3 regions of the Hymenobacter sp. 5317J-9 genome follow, and region 2 is predicted to be linked to each of the others. Evidence: riboswitches for the same ligand, from Rfam matches in the RefSeq annotation. Region 2 holds a riboswitch; each other region holds the start of a gene.
The links. Region 2 has a riboswitch for S-adenosylmethionine ahead of MUN81_RS02030 (O-acetylhomoserine aminocarboxypropyltransferase/cysteine synthase). Riboswitches for the same ligand answer to the same signal wherever they lie in the genome.

Region 1 (6,967 bases), 1.7 Mb from region 2:
GGTGGTGCCCCAACTCACCGCCAGCCAGCAGGTGAGCGAGAAGCTGACGGTGCGCGGCGCCGTGGGCCGCGCCATTCGGGCGGCCAATTTTACGGAGCAGTATTACTCGTCCATTCGGCCCGGCACGGTGCCCAGCGGCTTCAATATCGGCAACCCCAACCTGAGCGCCGAGCGCACCTGGAGCTACGAGGGTGGCCTCGATTTCCAGCCCTTGTCGGCCCTGACGCTGCGCGCCACCTATTTCAACCGCTACGGCCGCAACCTGATTGACTACGTGGGCCAGTCGGGCAGCCAGGTAATTGAGACGACAGGCCTCACCAACCTGAACCCCGCCGCTACCTATCGGCTGGCCGAAAACCTGTTTGCCGTGACCACCCGGGGCCTGGAGCTGGAAGCCACCACCCGCGCCCAGCTCACGCCCCAGCTGCGCCTTGACGGCAGCCTGGGCTACACCTATACCCACCTCGACGTGGCCGGCGACGTGGTGTCGCAGTACCTCAGCAACGTGGCTAAACAGCTCATTACCGGCAACGTGAGCCTGACGCACCGGCGTTTTAGCGTGGGCGTGGGGGGAGTCTATAAGCAGCGCGCCGGCCAGCGCACCACCCCCAGCGCCACCGTCAACGACGCGGAGCTGACGCCCAGCTACGTGGTCGTCAACGGGCGCCTGGACGTGGCGCTGCTGCCCGACCGGGTGTGGGTGGTGGGACAGGCCCAGAACCTGTTCAACGCACAGTATTCAGACCTGCTGGGCGCCCAAATGCCCGGCCGCTGGCTGATGGCCGGCGTGCGGCTGGCCCTGCGCAAATAGCGCGCATCTGCCAGCTCAAAAAAAGCGAAAGCCCCCGATTTTGAACAAGTCGGGGGCTTTCGCTGTATCTTTGCCGTATCAATTCTTTCTCCCTGAAGGATTGTTTTTATACAGAGGCGCTGAGAGACAGGCTCTACGACGCGCCGGCAACCGCTTGCAACCGCAGGCAAGGTGCCAATTCCTGACCATATAAAAACAAGTTGCCGTGGAAGCCTCCAATAACCAACCCGCTTTTCTTGCTGCTTTTCGTGCCCGCGCCGCTGCCATGCGTTGCGCCGGCATGGCGTGTTGTTGCTGTTGTTGTCTGGCCTAACCCGCTCCATCTTTTTCATCGCGGGTAGCTAAGCCGAGTCCGGAGCAAGTTGGCTTCGCCGGGCCGCCGTGTGCGGCGTCGGCGGGCGTGTATTCATCGGTTTCCGGTCTTTTTCGGTCCTGGCACAGCACTAGGCGCTGTGTGGCCACTTTATCGTCTCATTTCGGGCTTTGCCAGTTCTCCACCTGCCTTGGGCAGCATGCTCGCTTGCCTACGCTTCAACTCATCTACGCTTCAACTCATTTATTTTCAGATATGTCTGCTGTTCAAAAGCCCATTGGTATCTACTTCGAACACCCCGAATGGTTCAAGCCGCTCTTTGCCGAGCTGGACCGCCGCGGGCTGCCCTACGAGAAAATTGACGCTGCCCACCACCTCTACGACCCCGCCGAAAAGGAAAGCCGCTACAGCCTGGTGGTCAACCGTATGAGCTCGTCGGCTTACCTGCGCGGGCACGGGCAGGGCATTTTTCATACAGCGGGCTACGCAACGCACCTGGAGCGTATTGGCACGCGCATCATCAACGGCTCGGCGGCCACGGCCATCGAGACGAACAAGGCCCGGCAATTGTCACTGTTTGAGTCGCTGGGGCTGAAGTACCCGAAGTCGTTTGTGATTAACCATGCTTCGCGGGCCATTGATGCGGCCAAGGAACTGCGTTTCCCCATCGTGGTGAAGGTGAACATCGGCGGCAGCGGCGCGGGCATCATCCGCTTCGATACGCCTGAAGGCCTGCAGGCCGCCGTCGACAACAACCAGATTGACCTCGGCATCGACCAGACCGCGCTGGTGCAGGAGTACGTGACGCCCCGCGGCGGCAACATCCACCGCGTCGAAACGCTGGACGGCAAGTTTCTCTACGCCATGAAGGTGTACACCACCGGCGAAAGCTTCAACCTGTGCCCGGCCGAAATCTGCCAGATTCCGGAAGAGCAGTCGGCCGAGTTCTGCTTGACCGAAGCGCCTAAGAAAGGCATTCAGGTGGAAGCCTTCACACCGCCGGCGGAGGTGATTGCGGCCGTGGAGCGCATCGTGGCCGCTGCCAAAATTGACGTGGGCGGCATCGAATACCTGATTGACGACCGCACCGGCGACGTGCTGTTCTACGACATCAACGCCCTGTCCAACTTCGTAGCCGACGCCGTGAACGTGGTGGGTTTCGACCCCTATGCCCGCTTCGTGGACTATCTGGAAGCGCAGTTGCCCGCAGCCGTGGCCACCACTGCACGGGCCGAGCTGGCCACCGCTTAAGCTGTTAATCAGAAACTCAAGAACGTCATGCTGAGCGCAGTCGAAGCATCTCTACCGCTTCGTTGCAGCGAAGTCGATACTCACCAGGTAGGGGTGTTTCGACTGCGTTCGACACGACAGTCCATTAACGTTTTATACAATGAAATTTGGATATTGGATGCCCGTTTTCGGGGGCTGGCTGCGCAACGTCGAAGACGAGCAGATGCCCACCGACTGGAGCTACGTGAAGCAGCTGGCGCAGCGAAGTGAAGCCTGGGGCTACGACCTGACGCTGATTGCCGAGTTGTACCTCAATGACATCAAGGGCACCGAAGCGCCGTCGCTGGAAGCGTGGAGCACAGCCTCGGCCCTGGCTGCCGTAACCGAGCAGCTGGAAATAATGGTGGCCGTGCGCCCCACCTTTCACAACCCCGCGCTGCTGGCCAAGCAGGCCGCCAACATCGACCTGATTGCGCCGGGCCGCCTGTCGCTCAATGTGGTGTCGAGTTGGTGGCGCGATGAGGCCACCAAGTACGGCCTGCACTTCGAGCAGCACGACGACCGGTACGCCCGCACCAAGGAGTGGCTCGACGTGGTGACCAACCTGTGGCAGCAGGACCATTTCAGCTACCAGGGCAAGTATTACCAGGTGGCCGACAACATCCTGCAACCCAAGCCCGCCAAAGCCCCGTTCCTGTACGCCGGCGGCGAGTCGGAAGCGGCTAAGGACCTCATTTCGAGCCAGTGCGACGGCTACGTGATGCACGGCGACTCGCCGGAGCAAATCGGGGCCCGCATTGCCGACATGCGCCGCCGCCGCGAACAGAAAGGCCTGCCGCCCATGAAATTCGGCGTGGCCGGCTACGCCATTGTGCGCGAAAACGAGCAGGACGTGAAGAAGGAGCTGGACCGCATTACCAACGTGCAGGCCTCGGCCTCGGGCTACGGCAATTACCAGCAGTGGCTGGCCGGCACGCAGCTGGAGCAGCAGGTGTCGCTGCACGACTACTCGGTATCGAACCGCGGCCTGCGCACCGGCCTCACCGGCACGTCTGCTCAGCTGCAGGACCGCATTGGTGCCTTCGAGCAGGTGGGAGTCGATTTCTTCCTGTTACAGGCCAGCCCGCAGCTGGAGGAGATGGAGCGGTTTTCAGAGTCGGTTATTCAAGTATTGGCGTAGCACTGGCTATTGACCGCAATGCATTTCAACAGGCCGTCATGCTGAGCGAAGTCGAAGCATCTCGCGTGCAGAAGTAATTCAATTGATTGGTTTACTGCCACACATGAGATGCTTCGACTTCGCTCAGCACGTTCTTTTTTCTATGCGCCCTTACCAGCGCATTTCAACAACTACATGTTAAAAAAATCACTCGAGCTGCTGCGGGCTGAAGCGGCCGAAACGGGAGCTAACACTCTTAAACGCAGCCTCAACGGCATCAGCCTCATTGCCATCGGCATCGGCGTAATTATCGGAGCCGGTCTGTTTTCGCTCACGGGCATTGCCGCGGCCAACAACGCCGGGCCAGCCGTGACGCTCTCCTTCGTGGTGGCCGCCGTGGGCTGCGCCTTCTCGGCGCTGTGCTATGCCGAATTTGCGGCGCTGGTGCCCGTTTCGGGCAGCGCCTACACGTATTCGTACGCTACCATGGGCGAGCTGTTTGCCTGGATTATTGGCTGGGATTTGGTGCTCGAATACTCGGTGGGGGCGGCCACGGTGGCCATCAGCTGGTCGCAGTACCTCATCAAGTTTCTGGGAAAGTACGGGCTGCATATTCCGGCCCGGCTGGTGATGTCGCCCTTTGAAAGCGCCAAGCTGGCCGATGGCTCCACCGTGAGCGGCTACGTGAACGTGCCGGCCATGCTCATTGTGCTGGCCATCACGGCCATCGTCACGCGCGGCACCAAAGGCTCGGCCTGGTTCAACGCCCTGGTGGTGGCCCTGAAGGTGGCCGTGGTGCTGGTGTTCATTGCGCTAGGCTGGCAATACATCGACCCGGCCAATTACCAACCCTACATTCCCGCCAATACCGGCACGTTTGGCGAGTTCGGCCTGAGCGGCATTCTGCGCGGGGCGGGCGTCATCTTCTTCGTGTTCATCGGGTTCGACATTGTGGCCACCATGGCCCAGGAAACCAAGAACCCGCAGCGCAACATGCCCATCGGCATCCTCGGCTCGCTGGCGGTGTGCACGGTGCTGTTCGTGCTGTTCGGCCACGTACTCACGGGCCTGGCCAACTACACCGAGTTCAAAAACAGCGCTGCGCCCGTGGCCATTGCCATCGAAAAAACGCCGTACGCCTGGCTGTCGTCGGCTGTGATTCTGGCCATTCTGGTGGGCTACACCTCCGTGATTCTGGTCGATTTGCTGGGGCAGTCGCGGGTGTTCTTCTCGATGTCGAAGGACGGGCTGCTGCCGCCGGTGTTCTCGCGCCTGCACCCCACGTTCAACACGCCTGCGCAGTCAACGCTGCTGCTGGGCACCTTCATCGCGCTGTTTGCGGGCTTCGTGCCCATCTCGGTGGTGGGCGAGATGACGAGCATCGGCACGCTGCTGGCCTTCGTGATGGTTTGCCTCGGGGTAATGATTATGCGCCGCACCAACCCCGACGCGCCGCGCTCCTTCCGCACGCCATGGGTGCCGCTGGTGCCCATTCTGGGCATTGTGGTGTGTCTCGTGATGATGGCCTCGCTGCCCTGGGAAACGTGGCTGCGCCTCATTGTGTGGCTGGCGCTGGGCATGCTCATCTACTTCGGCTACGGCAAGAAGCACAGCAAGCTTCGCCTGGCACAGGGCGACGCGCCAATGCCGGCTAGTGCGTCGTCAGGCCGTTAGCATCCAGTTCGGCATCGTCGCGCACGCGGCTGAGGCTGCCTTCTAGGTCCACTATATCGTCGGCGTCGCCCGCTGGCGCGGCCACCGCTTGCTTGTACACATCAACGGCGCCGTGCGCGTCTAAGACGTGGCGGGCGCGGTTTGCCTCCTCTTCGGTGGCGGCGCTCACGGTCACCACGGCGCTGTCGGCGCGGGCGGCGCTGATGTGGGCCTGGGCATCGGCGTTTTCGTTGCCGGCAAACAGGTCGGTAAAGAAGCGGATAAAACCCGTGCCCAGGGGTTCGGTGGGCGGGTCGGCTTCGGGCGTCAGGTGCGCGGCCCGCAGCGTGTCCTGCGTGGCCAGGTCCAGAGCAGCGCGCTGAAAACCAGCTGTCAGTAATTGTTCGACGGCGTGCTGCGCTTCGGTAGCGGAGCGGAATAAGCCTACAACGGTTCGGGCCATGGGCGGAGGAGTGGGAAAGGAAGCTGCGGGGGCACGCCGAAGGGGCGGGCAGCGCCCGAAATTACGGAGCCTGGGCCGGTGGGTTGCCAGCGGCCCGTTTGGGCCGCTGGCCGCCAAGCGCCGCCGTTAGCGGGGCCATTCACCTGCGCGCCGTGCCTGTTGACCGGTCTGGGATGAGCCATTGAGCCAGCAAAAGGTGCCATTGGCATAAACTACCCGTAGATGAAGACCACGCCTCAACGGTTCGGAATTATTTTTGCCGTCCCGCCTCGGTTTTGCGATGTCGTGGGCCTTTCCGACGGCATTTCACCCTAATTTGAAATAGATGGAAAGCTCCATTTTTCCTGGCCTGATTCCTTCTTACGAGCACCAGCGGCTGGCCGCTCTGCAGCCCTACCACGTGCTGGGAACGCCGGGGCAGGCGCTGTTCAACGATTTTGTGGGCGTCGTGGCCAAGCTTTTCGACATGCCCATTGCGTTGGTGAGCCTCGTGCGCGCCGCCGACGTGGTTTTTATCGGCAACGCGGGCCTGCCCGAAGCGCTGGTGGTGGACCGCGAGGACAGCATGTGCTCCGTGGCCATTCTCAACGACGACATCACCGAATTTCGCGACATCGCCGCCGAGCCCTGCAACTTGGTCAACCCTTACGTGGTGCAGCAGCTGCAGCTGGGCTTCTACGCCGGGCAGGCGTTGCGCGCGCCCGACGGCCTGGCCGTGGGTACTCTATGCGTCATCGACCGGCGGCCCCGTGAGCTTTCCGCGGTGGAGCAGGAACTACTCAAAGAACTCTCGCTGGTGGCCCAGGAGCTGCTGAGTCTGCAAGCCGCGCAGGCCGCCGACCCCGCGCTGGTGCCGGCGCTGCGCGCCCGCATCGACGGGCCGCTGCAGGAGTCGCTCACCCGCCTCAACACCCTGGCCGAGCTGCGCCAGTGGGAAGCGTCGGCCGACACCGAGGAAGCCCGTCGCTACAACGACTCGCGCCTAGAAGAAGCCCGCTACCTGGCCCGGACCTTGTTCCGCGAGCTGCAGGCCGTGCCAAGGCAGTAGGGGCGGCGCCCGGGCCCGGCCGACCACCGACGCCACCGCGGTGGCAAAACGACCTTTTTGCGGTGTATTTTTGTTGATTCCGGACGCCGTCAACCCTTCGGCGCAGCCCTCCAATCAACCCGAATTCCGTGATAGTTTGCATTGCCGAAAAGCCCAGCGTCGCCCGTGAGATTGCCAACGTGCTGGGCGCCACCCGCCGCATGGACGGCTACCTGGAAGGCAACGGCTACCAGGTGACGTGGACCTTCGGCCACTTCTGCCAGCTGAAAGAGCCCGACGACTACCAGCCC
Region 2 (6,967 bases):
GGGTAAAGGCTTGGCTTACATCATGGTAACGGCCCTGCTCGACAACCTCTACTACGTGGTGATGGTGCCGCTGGTGGTGCTCATTGCGGGGGCCGGCCTTTACCCCCACGAGGCCTTGCAAACGGGTTTTGTGGCCACGCTACGGGTGGCGTTTGGGGTAAGCTACCTGTTTGTGACGCTCTATGCGGGGCTGATGCTGTACGCCATTTTCGTCAATCCCAAATCGGTGCGGCGCCTGCTGGTGCGGCTGTTTTCGCTGCCAGTGCTGCGGCGCTGGCGGCGCACGGCCTACCGCCACGGCCAGGAAATGGTGCGCGCCTCGGCCCAGCTGCGCGGCAACGGCCCGGCCTACTGGTGGCGGGCCAGCGTGAGCACGGCCTTCGTCTGGACGGCTCGCTACGCCATCATTGGCTGCCTCATTGCCGCCTTCGTGCCCATGGATTCGGGCACGTTCCTGTTCATTTTTGCCCGCAACATCACCTACAAAGTCATCTTGCTGGTGGCCATCACGCCGGGCGGCGCGGGCATTGCCGAAGGCGCCTTTCCCACGTTTTTCGGCAAGTTCATCGGCACGGCCACCATGACCAGCTTCCTGGTTTTCCTCTACCGCATCGTGACCTACTACCTGTACCTGGTACTGGGACTGGTGTTCCTGCCGCGCTGGGTGACGCGGGTATTTGGCAAACGGCCCCAGCAAAATACGCTGCCTGACCGAACATAAAAAAAGCCCCGGACCGCAACGGCCCGGGGCTTTTTGGCAGCATCAGTTTTAGCGACTAATCCTTTTCCAGCATCAGCGTGGCGCCGTCGGCCGACTTCAGCGTGAGCTTGTCGTCGGTGAGGGTTTCTACCGCAAACGTGTTGGCCGTAGCGCTGCCTTCGGGGGTGAAGGTGATGGTCTTACCGGCCTGGTCGAAGGTGTATTTGCCCGACACGGCCCCGGCGGCGCCGTCGGTCATGGTGTAGTTGCCGTTGGCAAAAACGTGAAGCTCCTGCTGTTTTTGCGCGTCGGTTTGCTTTACTTTGTCGCCACTGGCATCGGTTTCCTTAGCAGTTTTCCATACCTTGCTGTCGGTACCGTACAACATGTTCACGCCTTCTACCTTGCCTTTGTCGTTGCCACACGCCGTGACAAACAACGACACCAACAGCAGCAGGCTGGCGAAATAACGGAGCGAAAAAAGGGACTGAAGTTTCATGAGCATAAAAAAAAGAATGGTGAAAGAATGAGAAAGCCTGCGGTTGCAAACTCGTCGGCTTACGAGCCACAAGCAAAAGAGTTTACGCCGTAACCTCATCTGCAGCGGCCCGTATATGGGCCCTGTCGGCTACCCCGCGGGGCGGCTCATTCAAACTTTTTTTTCATTAAACGGAACAAATCCATGGGACTCTTTGATTTTCTCAGCGACAAAGGCGAGCAAAAACCCGCAGAGCCCGCAGCAAAGCCGGCTGCTGGCGGCACTGATTTTTTTGGAAATGCCGCCGGTGCCAATCCAGCCACTGCCGGCGATTCGTACACCGTGGTAAGCGGTGATTCGCTGTCTAAAATTGCTAAACACCACTACGGCGACGCCGCCAAGTGGCATCAGATATACGAGGCCAACAAGGCCACTATCGGCAGTAACCCCGACCATATTGAAGTTGGTCAGGTGTTAACCCTACCTAGTCTCTAGGTACTTTTTTGCAGAAAAAAGGTGAGAAAAGCCACTCTGTTTCAGGGTGGCTTTTTTGCGTTTGGTCGGGCAGCGCTGCGAGTTAAAAGAACGTCATGCAGAGCGTAGCGAAGCATCTTGCCCGTGGAAGTAATCAATTGATTAGCGGTGGCACGCGAGATGCTTCACTGCGCTCTGCATGACGGCTTGAATAAGCGGCCCACAAAATTTATTTCGCCCCCACCGCTTGCCCATCAAAAAATTTCTCGCTTACCTTTGCCCTCACCAACCCGGTACTCCCTGCTAACGGCGGGCAGTTTTTAAGTTTTATACAGAAGCGGCGAGAGACTAGGCTCCCTGACCCGCTGGCAACCTTCCTTCCTGTGAAAGGTGCCAATTCCTACCCACTGCGGTTTTGGCCGCGCTGGGGCATATGACTCGAGTGCCATGGAAAATACTTCTCGTTCCGCCTTCTTCCACCCGACTCCTTCGGCTGCTTTGCGCGCCCAGGTTTCGGGCTTTTTCGTTTCGGCTCCAAGCCGTTGCACGCAGGCCGCCCCGTTCGCTCGAATGCGAATGTGCTGTTGCTGCCCGTGTTGTTGCTAAGCTGATTTCGGCTTAGGCACCCCCTCCCCTCCTTTCTGGATTTTCTGGTGGCTTCTCGGGGCTGCCGCGCGCCCTTTCGGGGCCGTTGGCGGACCTCGGCCCACCGCTTCAACACGGGCTTACCCGGGGGTTTCATCGCGCTGTAAACGCCTCTATGCAAGCTGCTTAGCGCTTCTTCCAATCAACTCATTACGGTTTTCAACCTTCAAACATCTCCGCATCATGTCCGCTCAATCCCTGCACTTCGAAACCCTGCAACTCCACGCCGGCCAGCAGCCCGACCCCACCACCGGCTCACGCGCTGTGCCCCTTTTCCAAACCACCAGCTACGTGTTCAAGAACGCCGAGCACGGGGCCAATCTGTTCGCCCTGAAGGAGTTCGGCAACATCTACACCCGCCTGATGAATCCCACCACCGACGTGTTTGAGCAGCGCGTGGCGGCGCTGGAAGGCGGCGTGGCGGCGCTGGCCACCAGCTCGGGCCAGGCGGCGCAGTTCATTGCCCTCAACAACATCCTGCAGGCCGGCGACAACTTCGTGAGCTCGTCTTACCTCTACGGTGGCACCTACAACCAGTTTAAGGTGGCCTTCAAGCGGTTGGGCATCGAAGTACGCTTTGCCGATGGCGACAACCCAGCCAGCTTCGAGGAGCTGATTGACGAAAACACCAAGGCCATTTACCTCGAAACCATTGGCAACCCCAGCTTCAGCATTCCTGATTTTGAAGCCGTTGCGGCCATTGCCAACCGCCACGATTTGCCGCTGATTGTGGACAACACTTTCGGGGCGGGCGGCTACCTGTTCCGGCCCTTGGAACACGGCGCGCACATCGTGGTGGAGTCGGCCACGAAGTGGATTGGCGGCCACGGCACCAGCATCGGCGGCGTGATTGTGGACGGCGGCACCTACGACTTCGGCAACGGCAAATTCCCGCAGTTCACCGAGCCCAGCGACGGCTACCACGGCTTGGTTTTCAACGATGTATTTGGCAAAGGCGGGCCGTTTGGCAACATCGCCTTCATCATCCGGGCGCGGGTGGAAGGGCTGCGCGACTTCGGTCCGGCCATTAGCCCCTTCAACTCCTGGCAGCTGCTCATCGGCCTCGAAACCCTGAGCCTGCGCGTGGAGCGCACCGTGGAAAACGCCCTTAAAATAGCCACTTGGCTGGAGCAGCACCCGCAGGTAGAAAGCGTGAACTACCCCGGCCTGGCCAGCAGCCCTTCGCATCGTCTGGCGCAGAAGTACCTGGAGCGCGGCTTCGGCGGCGTGCTTTCGTTCCGCATTAAGGGCTCGAAGGAAACGGCTACGCAGTTCATCGACAACCTCAAGCTCATCAGCCATTTGGCTAACGTGGGCGACGCCAAGACGCTCATCATTCAGCCTTCGGCCTCCACGCACCAGCAGCTGAGCGAAGGGGAACAGCTGGCTGCCGGCGTCACGCCCACGTCGCTGCGCCTTTCAGTGGGCATTGAGCATTTCGAGGACATCAAAGCCGATTTGCAGGCGGCGTTCGACGCCATCGGCAACACGGCCAGCCTGCCCACCGAAGGCGAGGCAGTGACCGAGCCCGAGCTGGAGCACGCTCAGCCGCTGGAAGTGTAAACCCCATGGCCGTCGGCGGGCCACCCCTGGTGGGCCGGAGCCAGTCTCGCTGGCGGCTTTTTGCTTGTCAGTCGATGTAGAACCAGTCCACGGGCTGGCCCACTTTCCTGCAGTTTGTTGGAGAAAGATGGGGGTGAGATACCGAGGGCTAGCCTCGTGCGCTGGTTCTACAACGACTTTTTTACCTGTTTCCCCATGTCAGACCATCTTTTTCACCTGCCCGATTTACTGCTCGAAAGCGGCGAAACCCTGGCCGGCGCCCACGTGGCGTACCGCACCTGGGGCCAGCTCAACGAGGACCGCGACAACGTGGTGTGGGTGTGCCACGCCCTCACGGCCAACGCCGACGTGCTGGCCTGGTGGCCGGGCCTAGTGGGGCCGGGGTGCTACTACGACCCCGCCGAATACTTCATTGTGTGCGCCAACGTGCTGGGCTCCTGCTACGGCAGCACCAGCCCGCGCGACCCGGACCCCACCACCGGCCGGCCGCGCTACCAGCACTTCCCGCGCCTGACCATTCGGGACCTGGTGGCGGCCCACGAGGCCCTGCGCGAGGACCTGGGCCTGACGGATATTCACACGCTGATTGGCGGCTCGCTGGGCGGGCAGCAGGCGCTGGAATGGGCCGTGCAGCGCCCCGATTTGTTCGACCACCTCGTGGTCATCGCCACCAATGCCCGGCACTCGGCCTGGGGCATTGCCTTCAACGAAGCCCAGCGGCTGGCCATCGAGGCCGACCCGACCTACGCGGCCGGCCAGCCCGGCGGGGGCGACGAGGGCCTGCGCGCCGCCCGCGCTATTGCCCTGCTCAGCTACCGCAGCTACCCGGCCTACGCCGATACCCAAACCGACCCCGACGACGACCTGCCGGACGAGCACCGCGCCAGCAGCTACCAGCGCTACCAGGGCGACAAACTGGTGGCCCGCTTCGACGCCTACAGCTACGTGGCCCTCAGCCGCAGCATGGATTCGCACAACCTCGGCCGCGGCCGGGGCGGCGTGGCGGCGGCTCTGCGCCGCATCGGGGCCCGTACGCTGGTGCTGGGCATTACTTCCGACGTGTTGTTTCCGCTGAGTGAGCAGCGGGAGCTGGCCGCCCACATCCCCGGCGCGATGTACGCCGAGCTGGACTCGCGCTACGGCCACGACGGCTTTTTGCTGGAAACCGGCGCGATTACGCACTTTCTGGAGCGGTTCTACGCGCCCACGTTCGTGCATTGATTTTTAGGAAAAGACAGACGCTGATGGCATTCCTGAAAAGTGCTTTCAAACGCAGTGAACGCAGTTGATTAGCACAAACCAACCTGTTTGAGTACAACGCATCAGCTCCGGGCACAAACTTTTCGATGGCAGCACAAACCCCTGGTGCATAGTATATGCGCACGCACCTTTTTGATGGCGTGCAGGCTTGCAACGATAAAATTAATAACACAGAGATGGAACACGAGCAAGCACGGCTCCGCGTCGGCCTGATTGGCTTTGGCTGCGTGGGGCAGGGTTTCTACGACATTGTGCAGCAACAGCCGGGCCTCAACCTGGTCGTAACACGCATTGCCGTGAAGAACCCCACCAAGCCACGGACATTGCCTGCCGAGCGGTTCAGCTTTCATGCCGACGACCTCCTGGCTGACCCCGAAGTAGACCTTCTGGTTGAAGTCATTGACGACGCGGCCGAGGCCTTCCGGCTGGTGAGCGCCGCCCTGCGCCAAGGCCGCCGCGTGGTGACGGCCAACAAGGCCATGCTGGCCCGGCACCTGCCGGAGCTGGTGCAGCTGCAGGCCGATTTCGGCGGCACGCTGCTCTACGAAGCGGCCGTGTGCGGCAGCATCCCGGTCATCCGCACGCTCGACCAGTATTTCGGCCACGAGCCCTTGCGCTCGGTGAGCGGTATTTTCAACGGCTCGTCGAACTACGTGCTGACGCGCATGGGCGAAGACGGCTCCGACTACGGCCCGGCATTGGCCGAAGCCCAGGCCCAGGGCTTTGCCGAAACCGACCCCGCGCTCGACATGGGCGCCTTCGACCCGCGCTCGAAAGCCGTGATTCTGGCCGCCCACGCCTACGGGGTTTTCCTGAACGCTGAAGAGGTGCTGAACCTGGGAATAGAAGGTATTGGGGCGGCCGACATTGCCCGTGCCGCCGCGCACGGCCGCAAAATCAAGGTAGTGGCGGGCTTGTACCGCTTGCCGGATGGGCACACCACGGCGCTGGTGACGCCGCAGCTGGTGGGGCCGGAGTCGCCCCTCTACGCCGTGGACCGCGAGTTCAACGGCGTGGTGCTGGAGGCGGAATTTGCCGGCGCGCAGTTCCTGCGGGGGCGGGGCGCCGGGGGCCATCCCACGGGCTCGGCCGTGCTGGCCGATGTGCTGGCCTTGCAGCGCGGCCTGCGCTACGGCTACACCAAGCAAGACGCGCCAGCAGCTGTTCAGCTCACCCAAGGCCTGGCCGTGGAGGCCTACGTGAGCCACCCCGACGTGGGCGCCCTGCGCGAAGTGCTGACCTGGCTGGAACTGCCCCCCGAAACCCTGTGCACCGACGAGCACGGCACGTACGCCACCGGCCCCGTGGCGCTGGAGCAGCTGTTTGCGTGGCGCAAGGAGCTACGGGCTAACGGCGTGTTTGTGGCCCGGGTGGGCGAAGTGCTGCCGTTGGGTGCACCGGCCGACGTGTTGGCGCAACACTTGGCGGCGCTGGTTTAACGCAAACCGGGTAGGGTGCAGGGCTTGCCCCCGCCCCCTACCCGGTTTTTAGTTTATCGGAAACCTACTTGAATTCCAGCCGCAACGCCGGCTGGCCGGGAAGCTTCAGGAAGTAGACGCCCGGTTTCAGGGCGTTGCGCAGAATGCTCAGGTCGTGGGCCTCGGGACTGATGACGCGCACCACGCGGCCGGCGGCATCGAGCAGCTGGGCCTGCAACGGCAGCAGCAATTCTTTGGGCAGGGTCAGCTGCACGGCTTCTTCGGCGGGCACGGGGTAGGCTTGGGCGGCGGGGACGGGGTAGGCTTGGGCGGCGGGGACGGCGCTGGCTTTCACAGCCGAAAGCACCGTGCCGGCTTGGGCCAGGCTGGGCCGCAGGAAGTCGCGGATGGTGCGGAAGGTGGTGTCGG
Region 3 (6,967 bases), 450 kb from region 2:
TAGCGGCCGTTTCGGCTGGTTCTTCGGCCGCGGCAGCGTCGCCGGCGGCGTGGTCGGCATCCACGTACCCCACGCGCAGCTGCGGGGCTAGGTGCGGCAGCAGGCGGGCCACCAGCATTTGAATGTCGCCGCAGGGCGCTCCCAGAATGGCCAGCTCGTGGCGGCCAAAGTCGCCTACGTCGGGACGGGCGAGGGCCGCGTGCTTGGTTCGTGTTGCGGTTGGGCTTGGTAAACTATCCATGTCGGAATTTACGAATTTTCGGCGCGGTGAAAATCCTTCTTGCCGCCGGTTTTCTCGATAAGCTGCACACTATCAATGGCAATATCGTGCGAAAAGGCCTTGCACATGTCGTAAATGGTGAGGGCCGCCACGGTGGCGCCGGTCAGGGCCTCCATCTCCACGCCGGTGCGGCCCGTGACCACGGCGGTGCACACCACGCGCAGGGCATCGGGGCCGTCGGGCTCGATGGTGATGCTGCAATCATCGAGCCCCAGCGGGTGACAGAGCGGGATGAGGTCGGCCGTTTTTTTGGCGCCCATGATGCCCGCCAGGATGGCCGTGTGAATAACCGGGCCTTTGTGCGAGGGCATTTCGCCGGCCTGCACCCGGCTCAGCAGCTCCTCGCCCAGCACCACGCGGCAGTGGGCGCGGGCCACGCGGCGGGTGGGCGTTTTCTGGCCGACATCCACCATAGTAGGCTGATTGGCGGCGTTGACGTGGGTGAAATTCTTGGTTAGCATAGGGCTGTAGAGACGCGTAATGGCACCAAATCGTTGGCGGAAGTGCAGCGCGGACTTTCAGTCTGCGCCAACGCAAGGCTGGTGGTGTCGCGGACTAAAAGTCCGCGCTACGTCTCACTTAGCCAACCCGGCCGCAAATTGTTTTGCTGCAAACTATTGGTCGCGGCAGCCGTTTTCAACGAAGCGCGGGCTTAAACGGGCCCCAATGCCCCGGCTAATTCTGCCGCGTCGGCCCTTCTTGGCCGCCCCATTCATCCCGAAATTTAGTATGACCAATACCGCTTTAGTAGTAGGTGCCAGCGGCATCATCGGCAGCAACCTGGCCCAGGAGCTGCTGGCCCACAACTGGATTACCTACGGCCTGGCCCGCCGCCCCGATACCAGCATTGCCGGCCTGCAACCCGTGGCCGCCGACCTGCTGGACCCCGCCAGCCTCGAAACTGCGCTGGCCGACCTCCGGCCCACGCACGTATTCATCACCAGCTGGATGCGCAACGACACCGAGGCCGAAAACATCCGCGTGAACAGCGCCATGGTGCGCAACCTGCTGGCCGTGCTGGGCCCGAAACATTCGGTGCAGCACGTAGCGCTGGTAACCGGCCTGAAGCACTATCTGGGGCCGTTTGAGGCTTACGTGAGCGGGGGCATGCCGCCGCCCACGCCGCTGCGCGAGTCGCAGCCCCGGCTGGCGCTCGACAACTTTTACTACGCCCAAGAAGACGAGGTGTACGCCGCCGCCGCGCGCGACGGCTTCACCTGGAGCATCCACCGGCCACACACCATCATCGGCAAGGCCGTGGGCAACCTCATGAACCTGGGCACCACGCTGGCCGTGTATGCGAGCATCTGCAAGGCCACCGGGCGGCCCTTCCGCTGGCCCGGTTCGCAGGCGCAATGGGAAGGCTTGTCGGACGTGACCGATGCCCGCGTTATCGCCAAGCAGCTGGTGTGGGCTGCCACCACCGAAGCCGCCCGCAACGAGGCCTACAACGTGGTGAACGGCGACGTTTTCCGCTGGAGCCAGCTATGGGGCCGCCTAGCCGAGTGGTTTGGCGTGGAGGCCGTGGGCTTCGATGGCAGCATTCACCCGCTCGAAGCCGAGATGGCCGGCGATGCGGAGCTGTGGCGCGAAATCGCCACGAAAAACGGTTTGGCCGAAGCTGACTTAAGCCGCTTGGCTTCGCCCTGGCACACGGATTTGGACCTGGGCCGCCCCATCGAGGTGATGACGGACATGGCCAATAGCCGCAAGCGCGGCTTCACCGTGTTTCAGAGCACGGAGGACTCGTTTTTCGATTTATTTGCGAAGCTGCGCCAAGACCGGCTGATTCCATAGGCGCTACGTTGGCAAAGCGTTATTCGCAGAACGTCATGCAGAGCGCAGCGAAGCATCTTTACCGCCACCACTAATCCCGATAATTAGACTGCGTTGTGCAGTAAAGATGCTTCGCTGCGCTCTGCATGACGGCCACTCCTAACTCTTAACTCACCCACCCATGCTCTCCCCCGCCGAAGCCACCGCCCGCGTCCTTGCCACGGCCCGCCCGCTGCCGCCCGAAACCGTGGCCCTGCCCCACGCTGCCGGCCGCATCCTGGCCGAAACGCTGGTGGCCGACCGCGACTTTCCGCCTTTCAACCGGGTGGCGATGGACGGCATTGCGGTGAGCTTTGCCACCTGGGCCGGGGGCCAGACGGAATTCGACATTGCCCACGCCCAGTATGCCGGTGAGCCCGCCCGCCCGCTGCCCAGCCCGCAGCAGGCCGTGGAGGTGATGACGGGCGCGGTGCTGCCCGCCGGGGCCGATGCGGTGATTCGCTACGAGGACATTCTGCTGCACGACAATCGCGCCCGCATTCAGATTCCGACGCCCGATGCGGCCGGCGTCAACATCCACCACCAGGCCGCCGACCGCCGCGCCGGCGATGCCCTGCTGCGCGCCGGCACCCGCCTGGGACCCGCCGAGCTGGCCGTGGCCGCCACCGTGGGCGCTGCCGAGCTGGCCGTGCTGCGCGCCCCGCGCCTGGCCGTGGTGAGCACCGGCAACGAGCTGGTGGGCATTCGGGAAAAGCCCCTGGCGCACCAGATACGGCGTTCCAACGTGTACGCGCTGCAAGCGCTGTTTGCCCAGGCCGGGGCCGACGTTTCGCTGTTCCACCTCTCCGACGACGTGGCGGAGCTGCGCGATGGTCTCACCAAAATTTTGGGCGCAGGCTTTGATGCCGTGGTGCTGAGCGGAGCCGTGAGCAAGGGCCGCGCCGACCACCTGCCGGGCCTGTTGCGTGAATTGCAGGTCGAGGAAATTTTCCACGAAGTGCAGCAGCGGCCGGGCAAGCCGCTGTGGTTTGGAGCGCGGGCCGGCGGGCCGGTAGTGTTTGGGTTGCCCGGCAACCCGGTTTCAACGTTCATCACGGCCTGCCGCTACGTGCGGCCCTGGCTGCGCGCCGTGCAACAGTTCGCAGGCACACCCGAAACTGCCGCCGCTGCCGAGGCCCCACAACCAGCCGTGCTTACCGTCGACATCAATTTCAAGCCCCAACTCACCCACTTCGTGCCCGTGCGCCTGACCGTGGACGCTGGAGGCCGTCGCTTGGCCACCCCGCTCCGCGTGGGTGGTTCCGGCGACATGATGGGGCTGGTGGGGGCAACTGCATTTTTGGAGTTGCCGCCCGAGCCGGCCGTGTTTGCGGCGGGCAGCGTGTGGCCGGCGTGGGCGCTGTAGCGCCGACTTCAGCTCGTGCCGCGTCGGGCCAAATTATTCATTCAATGCACAAGCCAACGCATACGCGACAAGCCCTGGTGGTTGTATCTTCGCCCTACGCTGCTATCCAGAAAGACCGAGGGACCGGGCCCGATGACGTCTTGGCAACCTGCCGCGAGTAGGTGCCAACTCCCGTTTCGCCGCTTTTTTGGCGAAAGAAGATGACAGCCGGAACCGTGCTTTGCTGCGCGGGTTTCTTTCTGGATACGCGCTACCGTAGCTATTCGACCCCGAAAGAAATGTCCACTGCCACCCTCCCCGCTCCCTCCCCGCTTCCCGATTTGCTTCGCCAGCGCCTGCTGATTCTCGACGGCGCCATGGGCACCATGATTCAGCGCCACCCGCTGACCGAAGAGGATTTCCGGGGCACCCGCTTTGCCGACCACCCCAAGCCGCTGCGGGGCAATAATGACCTGCTGAGCATCACGCGGCCGGATATCATCAAAGGCATTCACGCTGAATACTTTGCCGCCGGGGCCGACATGGTGGAAACCAACACCTTCAGCGGCACCACCATCGCGCAGGCCGACTACGGCCTGGAGCACGTGGTGTATGAGCTGAACTACGAGTCGGCCCGCCTAGCCCGCGAGGCCGCCGACGAGTTTGCCACGCCCGAGCGGCCGCGCTTCGTGGCCGGCGCCGTGGGCCCCACCAACCGCACCGCCTCGCTCTCGCCCGACGTCAACCGCCCTGGCTTCCGCGCCGTGACCTTCGATGAACTGGCCACCGCCTACCTGGAGCAGGTGCGCGGCCTCGTGGATGGCGGCGTCGACACGCTGCTCATCGAAACTATCTTCGACACGCTGAACGCCAAAGCGGCCCTCTACGCCGTGCAGAAGTTCTTCGACGAAGGCGGCCGGGTAGTGCCCGTCATGATTTCGGGCACTATCACCGACGCCTCGGGCCGCACCCTGAGCGGCCAGACGGTAGAAGCTTTCTGGAACAGCATTCGCCACCTGCCGCTGCTGAGCGTGGGCCTGAACTGCGCCCTCGGGGCCGACCAGCTCCGCCAGTACGTGCAGGAGCTGAGCCGCATTTCCGACGTCCACATCTCCGCCTACCCCAACGCCGGCCTGCCCAACGCCTTCGGCGGCTACGACGAATCGGCCCAGGAATTTGCCGCGCTGGTGGAGGAGTATCTGAAAGAAGGAATCGTGACGGTGGTGGGTGGCTGCTGCGGCACCACACCCCAGCACATTGCCGAGCTGAGCAAGCTGGCCGAGAAATACCAGCCCCGCCAGCTGCCTACCGAGCATGTTCCTTCTACCCGCCTGAGCGGCCTGGAGCCGTTTACCATCAAGGAGGAAAGCCTCTTCGTGAACGTGGGCGAGCGCTGCAACGTGACCGGCTCGCGTGCCTTCGCCCGCCTCATCCGGACCGGCGCGTATGAGGAAGCCCTGGCCGTGGCCCGCCTGCAAGTGGAAGAAGGCGCCCAGGTACTCGACATCAACATGGACGAGGGCATGCTCGATTCGGAGCAGGTGATGACGACTTTTCTGCACCTCATCGCCTCGGAGCCCGACATTGCGCGGGTGCCCGTCATGATTGACTCCTCGAAGTGGAGCGTGCTCGAAGCCGGCCTGAAATGCGTGCAGGGCAAGAGCATCGTAAACTCGATTTCGCTGAAGGAAGGCGAAGCCGCCTTCCGCGAGCGGGCCCACACGGTGCGCCAGTACGGAGCCGCCGTGGTGGTCATGGCTTTTGATGAGGACGGCCAGGCCGATTCGCTGGCGCGCCGCATCGAAATCTGCCAGCGCAGCTACGATATTCTGGTGTGGGAAGTGGGCTTCGACCCGTCCGACATCATCTTCGACCCCAACATCCTGACCGTGGGCACGGGCATGGACGAGCACCGCAACTACGCCATCGACTTCATCGAGGCCGTGCGCTGGATTAAGGGCAACCTGCCCGGCGCGCTCACCAGCGGCGGCATCAGCAACATCAGCTTCTCGTTCCGCGGCAACGACGTGGTGCGCGAGGCCATGCACACGGCCTTCCTCTACCACGCCATCAAAGCAGGTCTGGACATGGGCATCGTGAACCCCGGCCAGCTCGGCGTATACGATGAAATTGAGCCCCACCTGCTTGAGCTCTGCGAAGACGTGCTCCTGAACCGCCGCGCCGACGCCACCGAACGCCTCGTGGAGTTTGCCGACACCGTCAAGCAAAAGGACAAGGCCGAAGTGAAAGCCGACGAATGGCGCAGCCTGCCGGTGCAGGAGCGTCTGCAACACGCGCTGGTAAAGGGCATCACCGAATTTATTGACGAGGATACCGAGGCCGCCCGCCAGGAACTGGCCCGGCCCCTCGACGTGATTGAGGGCCCGCTGATGGCCGGCATGAACGTGGTGGGCGACCTGTTCGGGGCCGGCAAAATGTTCCTTCCGCAGGTGGTGAAATCGGCCCGTGTGATGAAGAAGGCCGTGGCTTACCTCGAACCGTACCTGCTGGCCGACAAGCAAGGCTCGGACCGCCAGACGGCCGGCAAAATCCTGATGGCCACGGTGAAAGGTGACGTGCACGATATAGGCAAAAACATTGTGGGCGTGGTATTGGCCTGCAACAACTTCGACATCGTGGACCTCGGCGTGATGGTGCCGCTTGAAAAGATTCTCGACGAAGCTCAGAAGCAGAACGTGGACGTCATCGGCCTGTCCGGTCTCATCACGCCCTCGCTCGACGAGATGGTGTACGTGGCCCAGGCCATGGAAAAGCGCGGCATGAAGGTGCCCCTGCTCATTGGCGGCGCCACCACCTCGCGCCTGCACACGGCCGTAAAAATCGCGCCCTCCTACAGCGGCCCGGTGGTGCACGTGAACGACGCCTCCCGCTCGGTTGGCGTGGCGGCCGGCCTGCTCGGCTCGGGCGAAAAAGCCTACGCCCAGACCGTAGCCGACGACTACGCCGCCCTGCGCGCCGACTACGCCAGCCGCCAGCGCGACAAAAGCTACCTGACCATCGAAGCGGCCCGCGCCAACGGCTTCAAGTCGGATTGGAACACGGTGAGCATTACCAAGCCCAGCTTCCTCGGCACCAAAGTGCTGGAAGACTACGACCTGGCCGAGCTGGCCCAATACATCGACTGGACGCCCTTCTTCCACACTTGGGAGCTGAAAGGCCGCTACCCGCGCATTCTGGAAGACGAAAACTTGGGCGAAGCCGCCACCAAGCTCTTTGCCGATGCGCAGGCCATGCTCACGCGCATCATCGATGAGAAGCTGCTCACCGCCCGCGCCGTGCTGGGCTTCTGGCCGGCCAATACCAAGGATTACGATACCATCGAAATCTACGCCGACGACTCGCGCGAGACCGTAGACACCGAATTTTTCACACTGCGCCAGCAGGGCGAGAAGGGGCCGAAGATTCCGAATCTGGCCTTCTCCGATTTCCTGGCTCCGAAGGAAACCGGCCGCGCCGACTACCTCGGCGGCTTCGCCGTCACGGCTGGTATCGGCATCGAGAAGCTG

Region 1: linked by a shared signal. The riboswitch ahead of MUN81_RS09175 (hypothetical protein) and the one ahead of MUN81_RS02030 (O-acetylhomoserine aminocarboxypropyltransferase/cysteine synthase) in region 2 are both predicted to bind S-adenosylmethionine.
Region 3: linked by a shared signal. The riboswitch ahead of metH (methionine synthase) and the one ahead of MUN81_RS02030 (O-acetylhomoserine aminocarboxypropyltransferase/cysteine synthase) in region 2 are both predicted to bind S-adenosylmethionine.

The regions. Positions count from the first base shown of each region.
Region 1 is NZ_CP095050.1:2,208,958-2,215,924, forward strand. Features, by position in the region: gene MUN81_RS09170 (TonB-dependent receptor) at 1-811, shown strand, start outside; SAM riboswitch class I at 915-1,007, shown strand; gene MUN81_RS09175 (hypothetical protein) at 1,380-2,375, shown strand; gene MUN81_RS09180 (LLM class flavin-dependent oxidoreductase) at 2,515-3,534, shown strand; gene MUN81_RS09185 (amino acid permease) at 3,709-5,187, shown strand; gene MUN81_RS09190 (hypothetical protein) at 5,165-5,629, opposite strand; gene MUN81_RS09195 (GAF domain-containing protein) at 5,955-6,677, shown strand; gene MUN81_RS09200 (type IA DNA topoisomerase) at 6,806-6,967, shown strand, end outside.
Region 2 is NZ_CP095050.1:484,463-491,429, reverse strand. Features, by position in the region: gene MUN81_RS02045 (lysylphosphatidylglycerol synthase transmembrane domain-containing protein) at 1-721, shown strand, start outside; gene MUN81_RS02040 (hypothetical protein) at 777-1,199, opposite strand; gene MUN81_RS02035 (LysM peptidoglycan-binding domain-containing protein) at 1,383-1,673, shown strand; SAM riboswitch class I at 1,977-2,092, shown strand; gene MUN81_RS02030 (O-acetylhomoserine aminocarboxypropyltransferase/cysteine synthase) at 2,481-3,860, shown strand; gene metX (homoserine O-acetyltransferase) at 4,056-5,081, shown strand; gene MUN81_RS02020 (homoserine dehydrogenase) at 5,237-6,559, shown strand; gene MUN81_RS02015 (alpha/beta hydrolase) at 6,624-6,967, opposite strand, start outside.
Region 3 is NZ_CP095050.1:935,690-942,656, reverse strand. Features, by position in the region: gene MUN81_RS03785 (NTP transferase domain-containing protein) at 1-241, opposite strand, end outside; gene moaC (cyclic pyranopterin monophosphate synthase MoaC) at 250-741, opposite strand; gene MUN81_RS03775 (SDR family oxidoreductase) at 1,010-2,077, shown strand; gene MUN81_RS03770 (molybdopterin molybdotransferase MoeA) at 2,238-3,461, shown strand; SAM riboswitch class I at 3,561-3,668, shown strand; gene metH (methionine synthase) at 3,740-6,967, shown strand, end outside.